Regions from separate parts of the Pseudomonas siliginis genome, predicted to be linked through region 1. Evidence: riboswitches for the same ligand, from Rfam matches in the RefSeq annotation. Region 1 holds a riboswitch; the other holds the start of a gene.
The links. A riboswitch is a leader RNA that binds a small molecule or an ion and turns the genes downstream of it on or off. The one in region 1 is predicted to bind cobalamin.
Positions count from the first base shown of each region.

Region 1 (7,827 bases):
TATCGCACGTCGGCGTATCTCGCAACAACACCTCGGTCAGTCCCCTCTCCCATTGGGAGAGGGCTAGGGTGAGGGCAAGCAGGCGACACGGTATTAGCCAATGGCCCGGTACCCTTCAATCTCATCCGGCCAAGCCGTCAGCACTTCGAACCCGCTCTCCGTCACCGCGACCATATGCTCCCACTGCGCCGACAACGAGCCATCCTTGGTCAATACGGTCCAGCCATCCGGCATGTTCTTCACATGGCGTTTGCCGGCATTGAGCATCGGTTCCACGGTGAAAATCATCCCGGCCTTGAGCTTCAGGCCCTGATTGGGAAAGCCGTAATGCAGGATCTGCGGTTCATCGTGATAGACCTTGCCGATGCCATGGCCGCAGTATTCGCGTACCACACTGAAGCCCTCCGCCTCCGCCAGGCTCTGGATCGCGTGACCGATATCGCCCAGCGTTGCGCCCGGCTTCACTGCACGGATGCCTGCGCACATGGCTTCGTAGGTGGTCTTGATCAGGTGCTGCGCTTCAGGAGTCGCCTCGCCCACCACATACATGCGACTGGTATCGCCGAACCAGCCGTCCTTGATCACCGCGATGTCGAGGTTGACGATGTCGCCGTCTTTCAATGGCGTACCCGATGGAATCCCGTGGCACACCACATCGTTGACCGACGCGCAGACGGTTTTCGGAAAGCCGTGATAACCGACATTGGCTGGCACCGCCTTCTGCACATTGACGATGTAATCGTTGCACAGTCGATCCAGCTCATCGGTGGTCACGCCAGCCTTCACATGCGGCACCAGCATTGCCAGCACTTCAGCGGCGAGTTTGCCGGCGGCGCGGGATTTTTCGATGTCGGCCGGGGTGTTGATCTTGATCTGGTTTCTCATGCGCTGACGGCTTCCTGAGTCAGTTGTTGCAGATCCAGCCCACCATTCTGTTCGGCGCGGATCAGCAGGCGGCAAATGGCGCTGTGGTCGAGATTGGGATGCAGCTCGGCGAGCATGCCGATGCGCATCCAGTGCTCAGCCTGCGCGTTGATCGAGCGGCTGAGGGCGTTGCTGGAGATGCGCAGATTCTCGTGCATGTCCTCTGAAATCTTTACGATGCCCATGTCTATATCCGATACGAAATGTATATGGATCGTATACTAGCCAAGCTTACCCTCGGATTGCAAACGCTCCGCCACGCAAACACGCACCCGTGCAGGAGCTGCCGAAGCAGATTCGGCTCCCCATCAGCGGCCTGATCGACTACCATGCCCGCGCCGGTTTCCACACGGAATTAATAGGGAATCCGAGGTGCTCCACGCATCAATCGGAACTGCCCCCGCAACTGTAGGTGCCGAGCCTGCTCCTCGACTGCCACTGGGTGAACCCCGGGAAGGCCGGAGCGTGGCGATGACGCATCAGTCAGGAGACCTGCCGGCACAGTGACTGACCAACCGGCGGGGTGTCCGGGAAGGACATCGTGCCGTGCGCATTTTCCCCGTGCCGGCCTTGCGCAGTTTCCACGACCGCGCCCGAGGTGTGTTTCCAAACCGTACCCGCCCGCTCCCGTACGGTTCCCTTGGAGACTGCCCCATGCTGCTGCCCCGCGTTGCCACCCTGCTCACCGCTCTGAGCCTTTGCGCCCTGGCGCAAGCGGCGCCGACTGCGTATCCGCTGACCGTCGAAAACTGTGGCAGCAGCCTGACCTTTCAACACGCACCTGCGCGCACGGTGACCATCGGCCAGGCCGGCACGGAAATGCTCTATGCCTTGGGTCTGGGCGACAAAGTCGTCGGCACCTCACTGTGGTTCAACGACGTGCTGGGCACATACAAAGCGCAGAACGACACGATCGAGCGCCTCGCCGATAACGAGCCGAGTTTCGAAGCGGTGATCGCCAAACGCCCGGAGCTGGTTGCCGTCGAGCTGGAATGGATGGTCGGCCCGCAAGGCGCGGTCGGCACCCGCGAGCAGTTTCATGAACTGAAGATTCCGACCTATCTGCTGCCCTCCGATTGCGAAGCCAAGGACAACCTCGTCGGTTCGGACGGGACGCGGCTGGCACCGTTTCGCATCGACAGCATCTACAAAAGCGTGAGCCAACTGGCGGCGATTTTCGACGTGCAGGCGCGTGGCGAACAGCTCAATGAGCAGCTCAAAGCCAGCCTCGCGCAGTCGATCGCCACCGCGAAAAACCAGCAGCGCAAAGACGTCAGCGCCCTGGTATGGTTCTCCAGCGCCGAGATGGACATCGAGCCGTTCGTGGCCGGGCACAAAGGCGTTCCCGATTTCATGCTCAGCACCCTCGGCGTGCGCAACGTCGTCGAGTCCGATGAAGAATGGCCAACCGTCGGCTGGGAAACCATCGCCAAGGCCAACCCGACGTTTCTGGTGATTGCGCGCATGGATCGTCGACGTTTCCCGGCGGACGACTATCAGAAGAAACTCGCCTTCCTGCGCAGTGATCCGGTGACGCGCAACATGGACGCGGTCAAGCACAACCGCATCATCATCCTTGACGCCATGGCCATGCAGGCCAGCCTGCGCACCTTCGACGGCCTCGAACAACTGGCCAGCGCCATCAACGGCTACGACCTGTCGCAATGAGCAGACGCCTGATCCGTTTGCTGCTGGTGCTGTTGACGCTGTCGGTCGCGCTGATCGGCGGCGTGGCCATTGGTGAGACTTCGATCGAGCCGAGCGTGGTGTTGCAGGTGCTGGCCAACAAGCTGTGGGGCGCCGGTTATGTGCTCGACCCGATCGACGAAGGCATTGTCTGGAACTATCGCCTGACCCGCGCGCTGGTCGCGGCGGCCTGCGGCGCCGGTCTGGCGACCTGTGGCGTAATCCTGCAGTCGCTGCTGCGCAATCCGTTGGCCGATCCGTATCTGCTGGGAATTTCTGCTGGCGCCTCGACCGGCGCGGTGATGGTCGCCCTGCTCGGCGTCGGTGCCGGGGCGATTTCATTGTCGGTCGGTGCTTTTGCCGGCGCGGTGACCGCTTTCGCACTGGTGATCCTGTTGGCGCGAGTCAGCGGCTCGGCCAGCGGCACCGGGCAGATCATTCTGGCCGGGATTGCCGGCTCGCAGCTGTTCAACGCCCTCACCGCTTTTCTGATCACCCGCTCGGCCAGCTCGGAACAGGCGCGCGGGATCATGTTCTGGCTGTTGGGCAATCTCGGCGGCGTGCGCTGGCCGTCGGTGGGGCTGGCGGTGCCGGTGGCGGTGTTGGGGTTGGTTGTTTGTCTGTGGCATCGGCGGGCGCTGGATGCGTTCACCTTTGGTGCGGACTCGGCGGCGTCTCTCGGCATTCCAGTGCGACGTGTGCAGATTCTGTTGATTGGCTGCGCCGCGCTGGTGACGGCGGTGATGGTGTCGATTGTCGGCTCGATCGGCTTTGTCGGTCTGGTGATTCCCCATGCCGCGCGGTTGTTGCTCGGCACCGGCCATGCCCGTCTGCTGCCGGCCAGTGCGTTGGGCGGCGCAGTGTTTCTGATCGCCGCCGATGTGCTGTCACGCACCCTGATCAAGGGTCAGGTGATTCCTGTCGGCGTGATTACCGCGCTGGTCGGCGCGCCAGTGTTCGCGCTGATTCTGGTGGGCCGGAGATCGGCGCGATGAACACGGTTTTGAGTTGTGCTGATGTGGGCTTCAAAGTGCGCGGTGCCGAATTGCTCAACGGTGTCAGCCTCGATGTTCAGCGCGGCGAGACCCTGGGCATTGTCGGGCCGAACGGGTCGGGGAAATCCACTCTGCTGAAACTGCTCGCTGGCCTGCGCGAACCGAGCGCAGGTCAGGTGCAGCTCGACGGTCGGACGCTGGGCAAGATGTCGCGGCGCACTATCGCGCAGACGCTCGCGGTGGTTGAGCAACAGGCCGATACCGACGATGGCATTCGCGTGTTCGACGCGGTGGCGCTGGGGCGGACGCCGTGGTTGTCGGCGCTGCAACCGTGGTCGCCGGCCGATGACGCCATCGTCGAGCAAGCGCTGGTCGACGTCGACGCCGTGCACCTGCGCACCCGCCTCTGGCGCAGCCTTTCCGGCGGGGAACGCCAACGCGTGCACATCGCCCGCGCACTGGCGCAGCGCCCGCAGATCCTGCTGCTCGACGAGCCGGCCAACCACCTCGACATCCAGCATCAGTTGAGCATTCTGCACGTGGTGCGCGCACTGCCGGTGACTACGCTGATCGCTTTGCACGATCTCAATCAGGCGCTCAAATGTGATCGCCTGGCGGTGCTGGAGCGCGGGCGACTGGTCGCGCTTGGCGAGCCGCTGCACGTGCTGACGCCGGAGCGGTTACAGACGACTTTCGGGGTCAGGGCGCACTATCTGACAGACCCGTTCGATGGTGCGCCGATATTGCGCTTCCTTGCCTGATGCATGGGTGGCTGACACACCGCTTTCGCGAGCAGGCTCGCTCCCACAAAGGATTTGTGTGTTGCCGTGAATGACGGGGAGAACGCGAGTTCTGTGGGAGCGAGCCTGCTCGCGAAGGCGTCAGGTCATCCAACATGGTGTCGATTGACACACCGCTTTCGCGAGCAGGCTCGCTCCCACAAAGGTTATGTATTCCAGGGCGGTAAAGGGTCAGGCCCACTCTTTGCGCAGTTGCCGCGCGGCGCTGACCATGTGCACCAACGCCGCCTCGGTCTCTGGCCAGCCTCGGGTTTTCAAGCCGCAATCCGGATTGACCCACAGGCGCTCCACCGGAATACGCTGCGCCGCCTTGCGCAGTAAACCGACCATTTCCGACACATCCGGAATCCGTGGCGAGTGAATGTCGTACACGCCGGGGCCGATGTCGTTCGGGTAGGCGAACGCTTCAAACGCTTCGAGCAGTTCCATGTCCGAACGCGAGGTTTCGATGGTGATGACATCGGCGTCCATCGCCGCGATCGACTCGATCACATCGTTGAACTCGCTGTAGCACATGTGCGTGTGGATCTGCGTTTCGTCGCGCACGCCGGAGGCGCACAGGCGGAACGCTTCGCTCGCCCAGTGCAGATACGCCGGCCATTGCGCCCGGCGTAACGGCAAGCCTTCACGGAACGCCGCTTCGTCGATCTGCACGATTTTGATTCCCGCCGCTTCCAGATCATTCACCTCGTCACGAATGGCCAGCGCCAGTTGTTGAGCCTGCACCTCGCGGCTGACGTCTTCGCGCGGGAACGACCACATCAGCATGGTCACCGGGCCGGTCAGCATGCCTTTCATGACCTTGTCGGTTAGGCCTTGGGCGTAGCGGATCCACTCGACCGTCATCGCCTGCGGGCGGCTTAGGTCACCGAAAATCACCGCCGGTTTGACGCAGCGCGAACCGTAGCTCTGCACCCAGCCAAAGCGGGTGAAGGCATAGCCGTCGAGCTGTTCGGCGAAGTATTCGACCATGTCGTTGCGCTCGGCCTCACCGTGCACCAGCACATCCAGGCCGAGGCGTTCTTGAATTTCCACCGCGTGGCGAATCTCCGTGTGCATCGCATCGGTGTAATCGGCCGCGCTGAGCTTGCCTTGCTTGTAGGCCTGACGCGCCAGACGGATCGCCGCCGTTTGCGGAAACGAACCAATGGTGGTGGTCGGGAATAACGGCAGGTCGAGCTTGCCGCGCTGTTTGGCAATACGCTGGGCAAACGGCGATTGGCGTTGCGCATCCTTGGCAGTGATCGCCGCGACCCGCGCTTGTACCGCCGGTTTGTGAATACGCGGCGAGGCAGCGCGGCTGGTCTGCACCGAACGGCTTTGCGCGAGGGCACGCAGTACCTTCGGCGCTTCCGGTTCGCTGACCGCTTGAGCGAGCACGGCGACCTCTTCGCACTTCTGCACGGCGAACGCCAGCCAGCTTTTCAGTTCGGCATCGAGCTGGTCTTCGCGGCCCAGATCAACCGGGCTGTGCAGCAATGAACAGGACGGTGCTACCCACAAACGATCACCCAGACGCTCATGAGCATGGCGCAGCGTCGCCAGCGCGTTTTGCAGATCGCAGCGCCAGACGTTCCGACCGTTGACCACACCCAGCGACAGCACCTTATAAGCCGGCAGACGATCCAGAATGGTCGGGTACTGATCCGGCGCGCGCACCAGATCGATGTGCAAGCCATCGACCGGCAGGTTCGCCGCCAGACCGAGGTTTTCTTCCAGACCACCGAAGTACGTGGCGAGCAGTTTTTTCAGCGGATCGCGCTGGATCTGGTTGTAGGCGCGCTCGAAGGCATTCTTCCAGTCCTGCGGCAGATCGAGCACCAGAATCGGCTCGTCGATCTGCACCCACTCCACACCCAACGCCGCCAGCCGCGCGAAGATCTGGCCGTACAGCGGCAGCAGGCGGTCAAGCAAATCGAGTTTGTCGAAGTCGACGCCTTTGGTTTTACCCAGCCACAGATAGGTCAGCGGACCGATGATCACCGGTTTGACGTTGTGCCCCAGCACACGGGCCTCTTCGGTTTCCTCAAACAACTGCTCCCAACCCAGCTGAAATTGTTGATCGACGCTGAATTCCGGTACGAGGTAGTGATAGTTGGTGTCGAACCACTTGGTCATTTCCTGAGCGTGGCCTTCGCCGCAGCAAGCATTGCTGACGCCACGGGCCATGCTGAACAGGGTGTGCAGCGTGGCTTTGCCGTCATGGGGGCGGAAGCGCTCGGGGATCACGCCGAACATCAGCGAGTGGGTCAGCACTTGGTCGTACCAGGCGAAATCGCCAACCGGCAGCAAGTCGATGCCGGCGTTTTTCTGCAAGTCCCAATGGACCTTGCGCAGCTCACGCCCGACGTCACGCAGGCCCGCCTCGTTCAGTTCTCCTTTCCAGAACGCCTCTTGCGCTTTCTTCAGTTCGCGGTCGCGACCGATGCGCGGAAATCCAAGGGAATGGGCCAGTGCCATGACAAACAACTCCAGATGCTTATTCGATGGCGGGTATTGTCGGGAACCGGACTTGATGAAACAAACTCAATAAATTCTAGATCATCACAAGTTCTACTCATGCACAGCCGCCCCGTAGGAGCTGTCGAAGGCTGGGATCTTCTGGCCGTAGGGACGCAGAGCGTCCAAGGCTGCATTCCCACGCGGAGCGTGGGAACGATCAGAACACGTCAGGGCAACATGCAAGTTTTCGTTCTATCGTTAGATCCAAATGGCTGGATTTTCCAAGGATTAGAGGTTGCGAGAGAGGATGTCTGCGCCTAAGTTGCACGCGAGTCTTTTCCCCGCGATTGGAACGCGATCAACACCATAAAGAGGTGAAGAAATGTCAAAGGAATCACGCCCTGCCGTGCTTGGGCTGATAGGCAATACTCCGCTGGTGCAGGTCACCCGCTTCGATACCGGACCGTGCACGCTGTTTCTCAAACTCGAATCGCAGAACCCTGGCGGCTCAATCAAGGACCGTATCGGTCTGGCGATGATCGACGCTGCCGAACGTGACGGTCGCCTGCAACCGGGCGGCACGATTGTCGAGGCCACCGCCGGCAATACCGGTCTGGGTCTGGCGCTGGTCGGCCGCGCCAAAGGCTATCGCGTAGTGCTGGTGGTGCCGGACAAGATGTCCACCGAGAAGGTCCTGCACTTGAAGGCCATGGGCGCCGAAGTGCACATCACCCGCTCCGATGTCGGCAAGGGCCATCCCGAGTATTACCAGGACGTCGCCGCCCGCTTGGCCAAGGACATTCCCGGGGCGTTTTTCGCCGACCAGTTCAACAATCCCGCCAACCCGCTGGCCCATGAATGCAGCACCGCGCCGGAAATCTGGGCGCAGACCGAACATGATCTGGACGCCATCGTCGTCGGCGTCGGATCGGCCGGCACGCTGACCGGGCTGAGCCGTTTTTTCAAGCGCGTGCAGCCGG
Region 1 covers NZ_CP099598.1:3,384,768-3,392,594, forward strand. The annotation lists gene map (type I methionyl aminopeptidase) at 94-885, opposite strand; gene NF676_RS15540 (ParD-like family protein) at 882-1,109, opposite strand; cobalamin riboswitch at 1,247-1,438, shown strand; gene NF676_RS15545 (ABC transporter substrate-binding protein) at 1,579-2,592, shown strand; gene NF676_RS15550 (FecCD family ABC transporter permease) at 2,589-3,605, shown strand; partial or broken gene NF676_RS15555 (ABC transporter ATP-binding protein) at 3,698-4,366, shown strand; gene metE (5-methyltetrahydropteroyltriglutamate--homocysteine S-methyltransferase) at 4,577-6,865, opposite strand; gene NF676_RS15565 (pyridoxal-phosphate dependent enzyme) at 7,230-7,827, shown strand, end outside.

Region 2 (7,827 bases), 1.6 Mb from region 1:
AAGTTTGCCGCGTAGCCGCTAGAATCCTGAATCTATATTGATGGCAAACCGCCTGCGTGATGACGCAGGCGGTTTTGTTTCTGTCCATTCGGCAGAGAAAGCCGCAGCCAGATCAGGATGTTCTGCTTATGACGATGTCGGCCCGCCTCACCTTGATCCTTTGCGCCGCGCTGCTCAGCGCCTGCGCCAGCCGCACACCGCCGCCAGCCCCCGTGGTTCGCGCGCCGATCGTGTTCGCTCCCTCCCAGGCTTTTTCCCCCGTTGCTGAAGACGTGCTGTTCCGTGCCCTCGGCCTGGTCGGTACGCCGTATCGTTGGGGCGGCAATACGCCGGATTCGGGTTTTGATTGCAGTGGTCTGATCGGGTTTGTCTACCGCGACGCGGCGGGAATTTCGCTGCCACGCTCGACCCGCGAAATGATCGTCATGCAGGCGCCGAATGTCGGCAAGGAAGGCTTGCAGACCGGCGACCTGATTTTCTTCGCCACCAATGGCGGCTCGCAGGTCAGTCATGCGGGGATTTACGTCGGCGAGGGGCGCTTCGTGCATGCGCCGGCCACGGGCGGCACGGTCAAGCTCGATAGCCTGTCGAAGGCGTATTGGCAGAAGGCGTATCTGAGCGCCAAGCGGGTGTTGCAGCCGGGGCAGCTGGCGCATAACCCCTAGTGCGTATGCATAACTAAATGTGGGAGCGAGCCTGCTCGCGAAGGCGGAGTGTCAGTCGACAATGATTTGACTGATAAACCGCTTTCGCGAGCAGGCTCGCTCCCACTTTTTTTGCGTTGCGCTTAGCTTATTTGCTTGCCGACACGCGCCACACTTTGTTCCCGACATCATCCGCCACCAGCAAGCCGCCTTGCTGATCGATGACCACGCCAACTGGGCGGCCCAGCGCGTTCTCGTCCTTGTCGAGGAAGCCGGTCAGCACATCCACCGGCTGCCCGGTCGGTTTGCCACCACTGAACGGCACGAAAATCACCTTGTAGCCACTGTGCGGTTTGCGGTTCCACGAGCCGTGTTGGCCAATGAATGCGCCTTCCTTGAATTGCGCCGGCAAGCGGTTGCCCTCGGCGAAGGTCAGGCCCAGCGAAGCGGTGTGCGGACCGACCGCGTAATCCGGAGCGATGGCCTTGGCCACCAGATCAGGATTCTGCGGTTTGACCCGCACATCGACGTGCTGGCCGTAGTAGCTGAACGGCCAGCCATAGAAGCCGCCGTCCTTGACCGAGGTGATGTAGTCCGGCACCAGATCGCTGCCGATTTCGTCACGCTCGTTGACCGCTGTCCACAAGGCGCCGCTGGTAGGTTCCCAGGCGAGGCCGTTGGGGTTGCGAATGCCCGAGGCGAAGATGCGGTGGTTGCCGGTCGCACGATCGACTTCCCAGATCGCCGCGCGGCCTTCTTCCTGATCCAGACCGTTTTCGCCGACGTTACTGTTCGAGCCGACGGTGACGTAGAGCTTGTTGCCGTCCTTGCTGGCGATGACGTTTTTGGTCCAGTGGTGATTCAGCGTGCCGCCAGGCAAGTCGACGACTTTGATCGGTTGGGTCTTGATCTCGGTGGCGCCCGGCTCGTAGTTGAAGCGCAGCAGGCGGTCGGTGTCGGCTACGTACAAATCGTTGCCGACCAGCGTCATGCCAAACGGCGAATTGAGGTTCTGCAGAAATACCGTGCGGGTTTCTGCGACGCCATCGTGGTCGGCATCACGCAACAGGGTGATGCGGTTCGGGCTGGGCACGCCGGCACCGGCCTTGCCCATGACTTTCTTCATCACCCAGCCACGAATGCCTTTGCTGTCATCGGGCTTGGGCGGCGCATTGGTCTCCGCCACCAGCACATCGCCGTTGGGCAGCACGTAGAGCCAGCGCGGGTGATCGAGGCCTTCGGCAAACGCGGCGACCTGGGTGCCGGCCGCTGCGGTCGGTTTCGCGCCGTCCGGCCAGCCCACCGCCGGGGCGATGTTGACTGTCGGGATCAGCGTCTTGTTCGGTTCGGGCAGTTTCGGTGACGGGCCGGTGCCGTCGGAGACTTGCAGGCTGGAGGTTTCACCGCAGGCGGCGAGCCCGCCAGCGACGGCGATGATAAGAGCGAGTTGGGCCTTGCGCATTGCTGATCTTCCCTATGAATGCATTCCTAAACATAGAGGAGGGCGCAGGCCCGATGGTTCAACTGCTCAACCGCGGGCTTCCTTTAACAGCACGGCGATGCCCGGATGATAGTTGCCCGCGTCGCTGTGCAATTTGCGATAGGCGTAGGGGAAATACCAGGCCACGGCGCAGGTGTGTTCCTTTTGCAGGTCGTCGACCATGTCCTGCAATTCTTCGGGGCTGGCGCTGTGCTGAGGTTTTTGCGGAGCAACAAAGAGGCAGCCGAGCTTGAGATCGCTGGCGTAGCTGATGCGCTTGGCATCAACGGTGATGTCGAGCAGGGCCTGGGTCAGGTTGAGGTTGTTGACCCGTGGCCAGCGTTGCGTGGCCTGAATGAACGCGCGGTCTTCGGCGCCGGCAATCAGCAGGTCGGCGCGAGCATTGCGTTCGCCTTCTTCGTTCTGTTTGCGCGTGGCCGTGTCGTTCAGCGTGACCATTTCAGCCATCCACGCCGCTGCCGCGAGCAGGCCGAGATTGGCTTTCTCGTCGTGCCAGTACGGCGTGTCGTTGTCGCCGCGTACAGTGTTGTAGCGATCGATACAGTCAAACCAGCGTTCCAGCACCGGGCGCAGAAATTCCAGGCGCGGGTTGCTGATGATCATGCCTTGCATCGTCGTCATCCTTATTGTTGTAGTGGGCTTTCGAAAAAAGCATGGCTCTTTGATATCACTTGTCGCAGTCTGGCACAAGATTGCCGCTGCACAATGGATCAGCGGCAGTTATTCGCGCGCAAAGCGCCTCTTCAATTGACGCTCCACCCCCAACCCTCTAACCTTCGCCGCTTGTTTCAGGTGCTCTGTGGCCCCGCGTCGACAGAGTGAAACAGGGAAGCCGGTGAGGGTGGTCTTCAAGCGAAGCCACGACGATCCCGGCGCTGCCCCCGCAACGGTAAATGAGTGAAAACTGCGCCTTGAGCCACTGCCTCGAAAGAAGCGGGAAGGCGCGCAGTCCGGCGAAACGCCGCTCATGAGCCCGGAGACCGGCCTGATCCATCTCAGCGGCATCACGGTGGGCGATGCCAGGCTTTTTGCCGTCTATTCTTGTGCCTGCCCGCCGTTATCCAGCCTCAACGGAGAGCTCCCCCCATGACTGATTCCCCCGAGCGTGACGAACGCCATCTGGCGCGCATGCAGCGCAAGAAGGCCGTGATCGACGAACGCATCGCCAGCTCGCCCGACGAATGTGGCCTGGTGCTGGTGCTGACCGGCAATGGCAAAGGCAAGAGCAGCTCGGCGTTCGGCATGCTCGCCCGCGCGATGGGCCACGGCATGCAGTGCGGCGTGGTGCAGTTCATCAAGGGCCGCAACAGCACTGGCGAGGAATTGTTTTTCCGCCGCTTCCCCGAGCAGGTGCGTTTCCACGTCATGGGCGAAGGCTTCACCTGGGAAACCCAGGATCGTCAGCGCGACATCGCCGCTGCGACCGCCGCTTGGGAAGTCTCGCGCGAATTGTTGCGCGACCCTTCGATCGGTCTGGTGGTGCTCGATGAATTGAACATCGCCCTCAAGCACGGCTACCTCGATCTCGATCAGGTGCTCAGCGATCTGCAAGCGCGCCCGCCGATGCAGCACGTGGTGGTCACCGGGCGCGGCGCCAAGCCGGAAATGATCGAGATGGGCGACACGGTCACCGAGATGGGCATGCTCAAGCACGCCTTTCAGGCCGGGATCAAAGCGCAGAAAGGCGTCGAACTTTGAAGCAACCACGTCACTGCCCGGCGGTGTTGATCGCCGCGCCGGCCTCCGGTCAGGGCAAGACCACCGTCACCGCCGCACTCGCCCGTTTGCATCGCAACCAAGGGCGCAAGGTGCGCGTGTTCAAATGCGGTCCGGACTTTCTCGACCCGATGATCCTCGAGCGCGCGAGCGGTGCGCCGGTGTATCAACTGGACATGTGGATGGTCGGCGAGCAGGAAAGTCGCCGGCTGTTGTGGGAAGCCGCCGCCGAGGCTGACCTGATTCTGATCGAGGGCGTGATGGGCCTTTTCGACGGCACGCCATCCAGCGCTGATCTGGCGCGCCACTTCGGTGTGCCGGTGCTCGGCGTGATCGATGGCACCGCCATGGCGCAGACCTTTGGCGCCTTGGCGCTGGGCCTGGCCAAGTATCAGCCGGACTTGCCGTTCGCTGGCGTGCTGGCCAACCGCGTCGGCACCTTGCGCCATGCGCAATTACTCGAAGGCAGCCTCACCGAAGGTCTGCGCTGGTACGGTGCGCTGTCCCGCGAAACCGGTATCGAATTGCCGAGCCGCCACCTCGGCCTGGTTCAGGCCAGCGAATTGAATGATCTGGATCTGCGCCTCGACGCGGCCGCCGATGCGCTGGCCAGCAGTTGCGAGGTCGCGCTGCCACCGGCCGTTGAATTCGCCGGGCCTGACGTCATCGCCGCCGAGCCTCTATTAAAAGGTGTGCGCATCGCCGTTGCCCGCGATGAAGCCTTTGCCTTCACCTATGGCGCCAGTCTCGATCTGCTGCGGGCGATGGGCGCCGAATTGCGCTTCTTCTCGCCGATTCGCGACACGCAATTGCCCGAGGCGGACAGCCTGTATCTGCCGGGCGGCTATCCAGAGTTGCATCACGTCGCGCTGGCGCAAAACGCCTCAATGCTGGCGGCGATCCGCGCGCACCATGCGGCGGGCAAGCCGTTGCTCGCCGAGTGTGGCGGCATGCTTTATCTGCTTGATTCGCTGACCGACGTGGAAGGCACCCGTGCTGAGCTGGTCGGTTTGCTCAAGGGCGAGGCGGTGATGCAGAAGCGTCTGGCGGCGCTGGCGTTGCAGGCGGTTGAGCTGCCGGAAGGTTCCTTGCGGGGGCATACGTATCACCATTCGCTGACTACAACCGAGCTGACGCCGATTGCCCGTGGGCTGAGTCCCAATGGCGGGCGCGGCGCTGAGGCGGTTTATCGCGAGGGGCGGATGACGGCGTCATATGTGCACTTTTATTTCCCGTCGAATCCGACTGCGATTGCGGCATTGTTTGCGCCAGATCGTGAGGCCGCCTTCGCGAGCAGGCTCGCTCCCACAATGGATGACCTGAACCCTGTGGGAGCGAGCCTGCTCGCGAAAGGGCCATGACCGACAACACATTCTCCGAAGCCGAGCGCGCAGCGGTCTACAAGGCCATCGCCGAGCGCCGCGACATGCGCCACTTCACCGGCGGCAGCGTCGAGCCGCAGTTGCTGCGTCGTCTGCTTGAAGCCGCTCATCAAGCGCCGAGCGTCGGCCTGATGCAGCCCTGGCGCTTCATTCGTATCAGCGATCGTGCTCTGCGCGGGCAGATCCGCGATCTGGTGGAAGAAGAGCGCATCCGCACCGCCGAAGCCCTTGGCGAGCGCAGCGATGAGTTCATGCAACTCAAGGTCGAAGGCATCAACGACTGCGCCGAAGTGCTGGTCGCAGCGCTGATGGACGATCGCGAAAAACACATTTTCGGTCGGCGCACGTTGCCGGAAATGGACATGGCCTCGTTGTCCTGCGCGATCCAGAATTTGTGGCTGGCCTCCCGCGCTGAAGGCCTGGGCATGGGCTGGGTCTCGCTGTTCGAACCGCAAGCCTTGGCGGATTTGCTCAAGTTGCCGGCCGGTGCCAAGCCGCTGGCGGTGTTGTGTCTCGGCCCGGTCAAGGAATTCTATCCGGCGCCGATGCTGGTACTTGAAGGCTGGGCGCAGGCGCGGCCGCTCAACGAGTTGCTGTACGAAAATTATTGGGGAGTGAGTCAATGAGTGTGGCGTTGCTGAGTGTCGCCGCGGTAGCGCTGGATGCGCTGCTCGGTGAACCGAAACGCTGGCATCCGCTGGTGGCGTTCGGCAATTTTGCCGGGCGCATCGAGCAACGCTTCAACGCCGGCGGTCGTGGCTGGCGCAGCCATGGCGTGACCGCGTGGGTGCTCGCGGTGCTGCCGCTGACTCTGCTCGCCACCGCATTTTCCTGGGCGCCCTATGTCGGCTGGATTGTCGAGATTCTCGCGCTGTATTGCGCACTCGGCATGCGCAGCCTCGGCGAACATGTCGCGCCGGTCGCGGCTGCGTTGCGCGCCGATGATCTGGACGAGGCGCGCAAGCGTGTCGGTTATCTGGTCAGCCGCCAGACCGATGAACTCGATAGCACTGCCGTGGCCCGTGCCGCCACTGAATCGGTGCTGGAGAACGGCAGCGATGCAGTGTTCGCTGCGCTGTTCTGGTTTGCCGTCGCCGGCGCGCCGGGCGTGGTCCTGTATCGCTTGAGCAATACCCTCGATGCGATGTGGGGTTATCGCAACGAACGCTTCGAACGTTTCGGCTGGGCGGCGGCGAAAATCGACGACGTGTTGAACTACATTCCTGCGCGTCTGGTGGCATTGACCTACGCGCTGCTCGGCAAGACCCGCCTCGCGCTGAAGTGCTGGCGCACCCAGGCGCCGCAGTGGGACAGCCCTAACGCCGGCCCGGTGATGGCGGCCGGTGCCGGTGCGCTCGGCGTCGAGTTGGGTGGACCGGCGATCTATCACGGCGAACTGCATGAGCGCCCACAACTGGGCGAAGGTGCGCCGGCGGATGCCGATTCCATTGACCGTGGCTGGCAATTGGTCCAGCGCGGCGTATGGTTATGGCTGCTGATGCTTTGCCTGGGGGCGGAATTTTATGCTTGAGCACGGTGGCCGGTTGCGCAAGGCTGCACTCGATTACGGGATTGCCGAAGCCGACTGGCTCGACCTGTCCAGCGGCCTCGCGCCATGGCCATTCCCGATCCCGGAAATCCCGCTGCGCGCCTGGGCGCGCTTGCCGGAAACCGACGACGGTCTGGAACAGGCCGCCTGCGATTACTACGGCGCCGCGCAGGTGTTGCCGGTGGCCGGCTCGCAAATGGCCATCCAGTTGCTGCCGCGTCTGCGCCGGGCCGGCAAGGTCGGCGTGTTGTCGCCGTGCTATGCCGAGCATGCCGAAGCCTGGCGGCGCAGCGGTTACATCGTCCGTGAAGTGCTCGAGCAGGAAGTCGAGTTCTTTCTCGACAGCCTCGATGTATTGGTGGTGGTCAATCCGAACAATCCGACCGGCCTCAGCCTGACCCCGGCACGCCTGCTCGACTGGCATGCGCGGCTGGCGCAACGCGGTGGCTGGCTGGTGGTCGACGAGGCGTTTATGGACAACACGCCGCAGCTGAGCCTGGCGCCCTATGCGCATCAGGTCGGGCTGGTGGTGTTGCGTTCGTTCGGCAAGTTTTTCGGTCTGGCCGGGGTGCGCCTCGGTTTCGTTCTGGCCGAGCGCAAGTTGCTCAAACTGCTCGCCGAACAGGTCGGGCCGTGGGCGGTGAGCGGGCCGACGCGGGTACTCGGTACGGCGTGCCTGCAAGACACCGAGGGCCATACCCGTCAGCGGATTCGCAGCGATGAAGCGAGCGAACGGCTGGCGGCGTTGCTGACCCGTTGCGGTTTTGCACCGCAGGGCGGCTGCGCGCTGTTTCAGTGGTTGATCACCGAGCACGCCGAAGCGCTGCACGAATTCCTCGCCCGGCGCGGCATCCTCCTGCGCCTGTTCAGCCACAACAGCAGTGTGCGTTTCGGCCTGCCAGCGGATGCCGCGCAAGCGCTGCGTCTCGAACAGGCTTTGCAAGCATTCGCCAAGGACCACCCATGACCACTCTGATGGTGCAAGGCACCACGTCTGATGCCGGCAAAAGCACGTTGGTGACGGCGTTGTGCCGC
Region 2 covers NZ_CP099598.1:1,804,520-1,812,346, forward strand. The annotation lists gene NF676_RS08555 (C40 family peptidase) at 129-665, shown strand; gene NF676_RS08560 (PQQ-dependent sugar dehydrogenase) at 793-2,106, opposite strand; gene NF676_RS08565 (hypothetical protein) at 2,173-2,757, opposite strand; cobalamin riboswitch at 2,919-3,148, shown strand; gene cobO (cob(I)yrinic acid a,c-diamide adenosyltransferase) at 3,232-3,843, shown strand; gene NF676_RS08575 (cobyrinic acid a,c-diamide synthase CobB) at 3,840-5,222, shown strand; gene bluB (5,6-dimethylbenzimidazole synthase) at 5,219-5,869, shown strand; gene cbiB (adenosylcobinamide-phosphate synthase CbiB) at 5,866-6,774, shown strand; gene cobD (threonine-phosphate decarboxylase CobD) at 6,767-7,759, shown strand; gene NF676_RS08595 (cobyric acid synthase) at 7,756-7,827, shown strand, end outside.
Region 2: another riboswitch for cobalamin. It lies ahead of cobO (cob(I)yrinic acid a,c-diamide adenosyltransferase); the one in region 1 lies ahead of NF676_RS15545 (ABC transporter substrate-binding protein).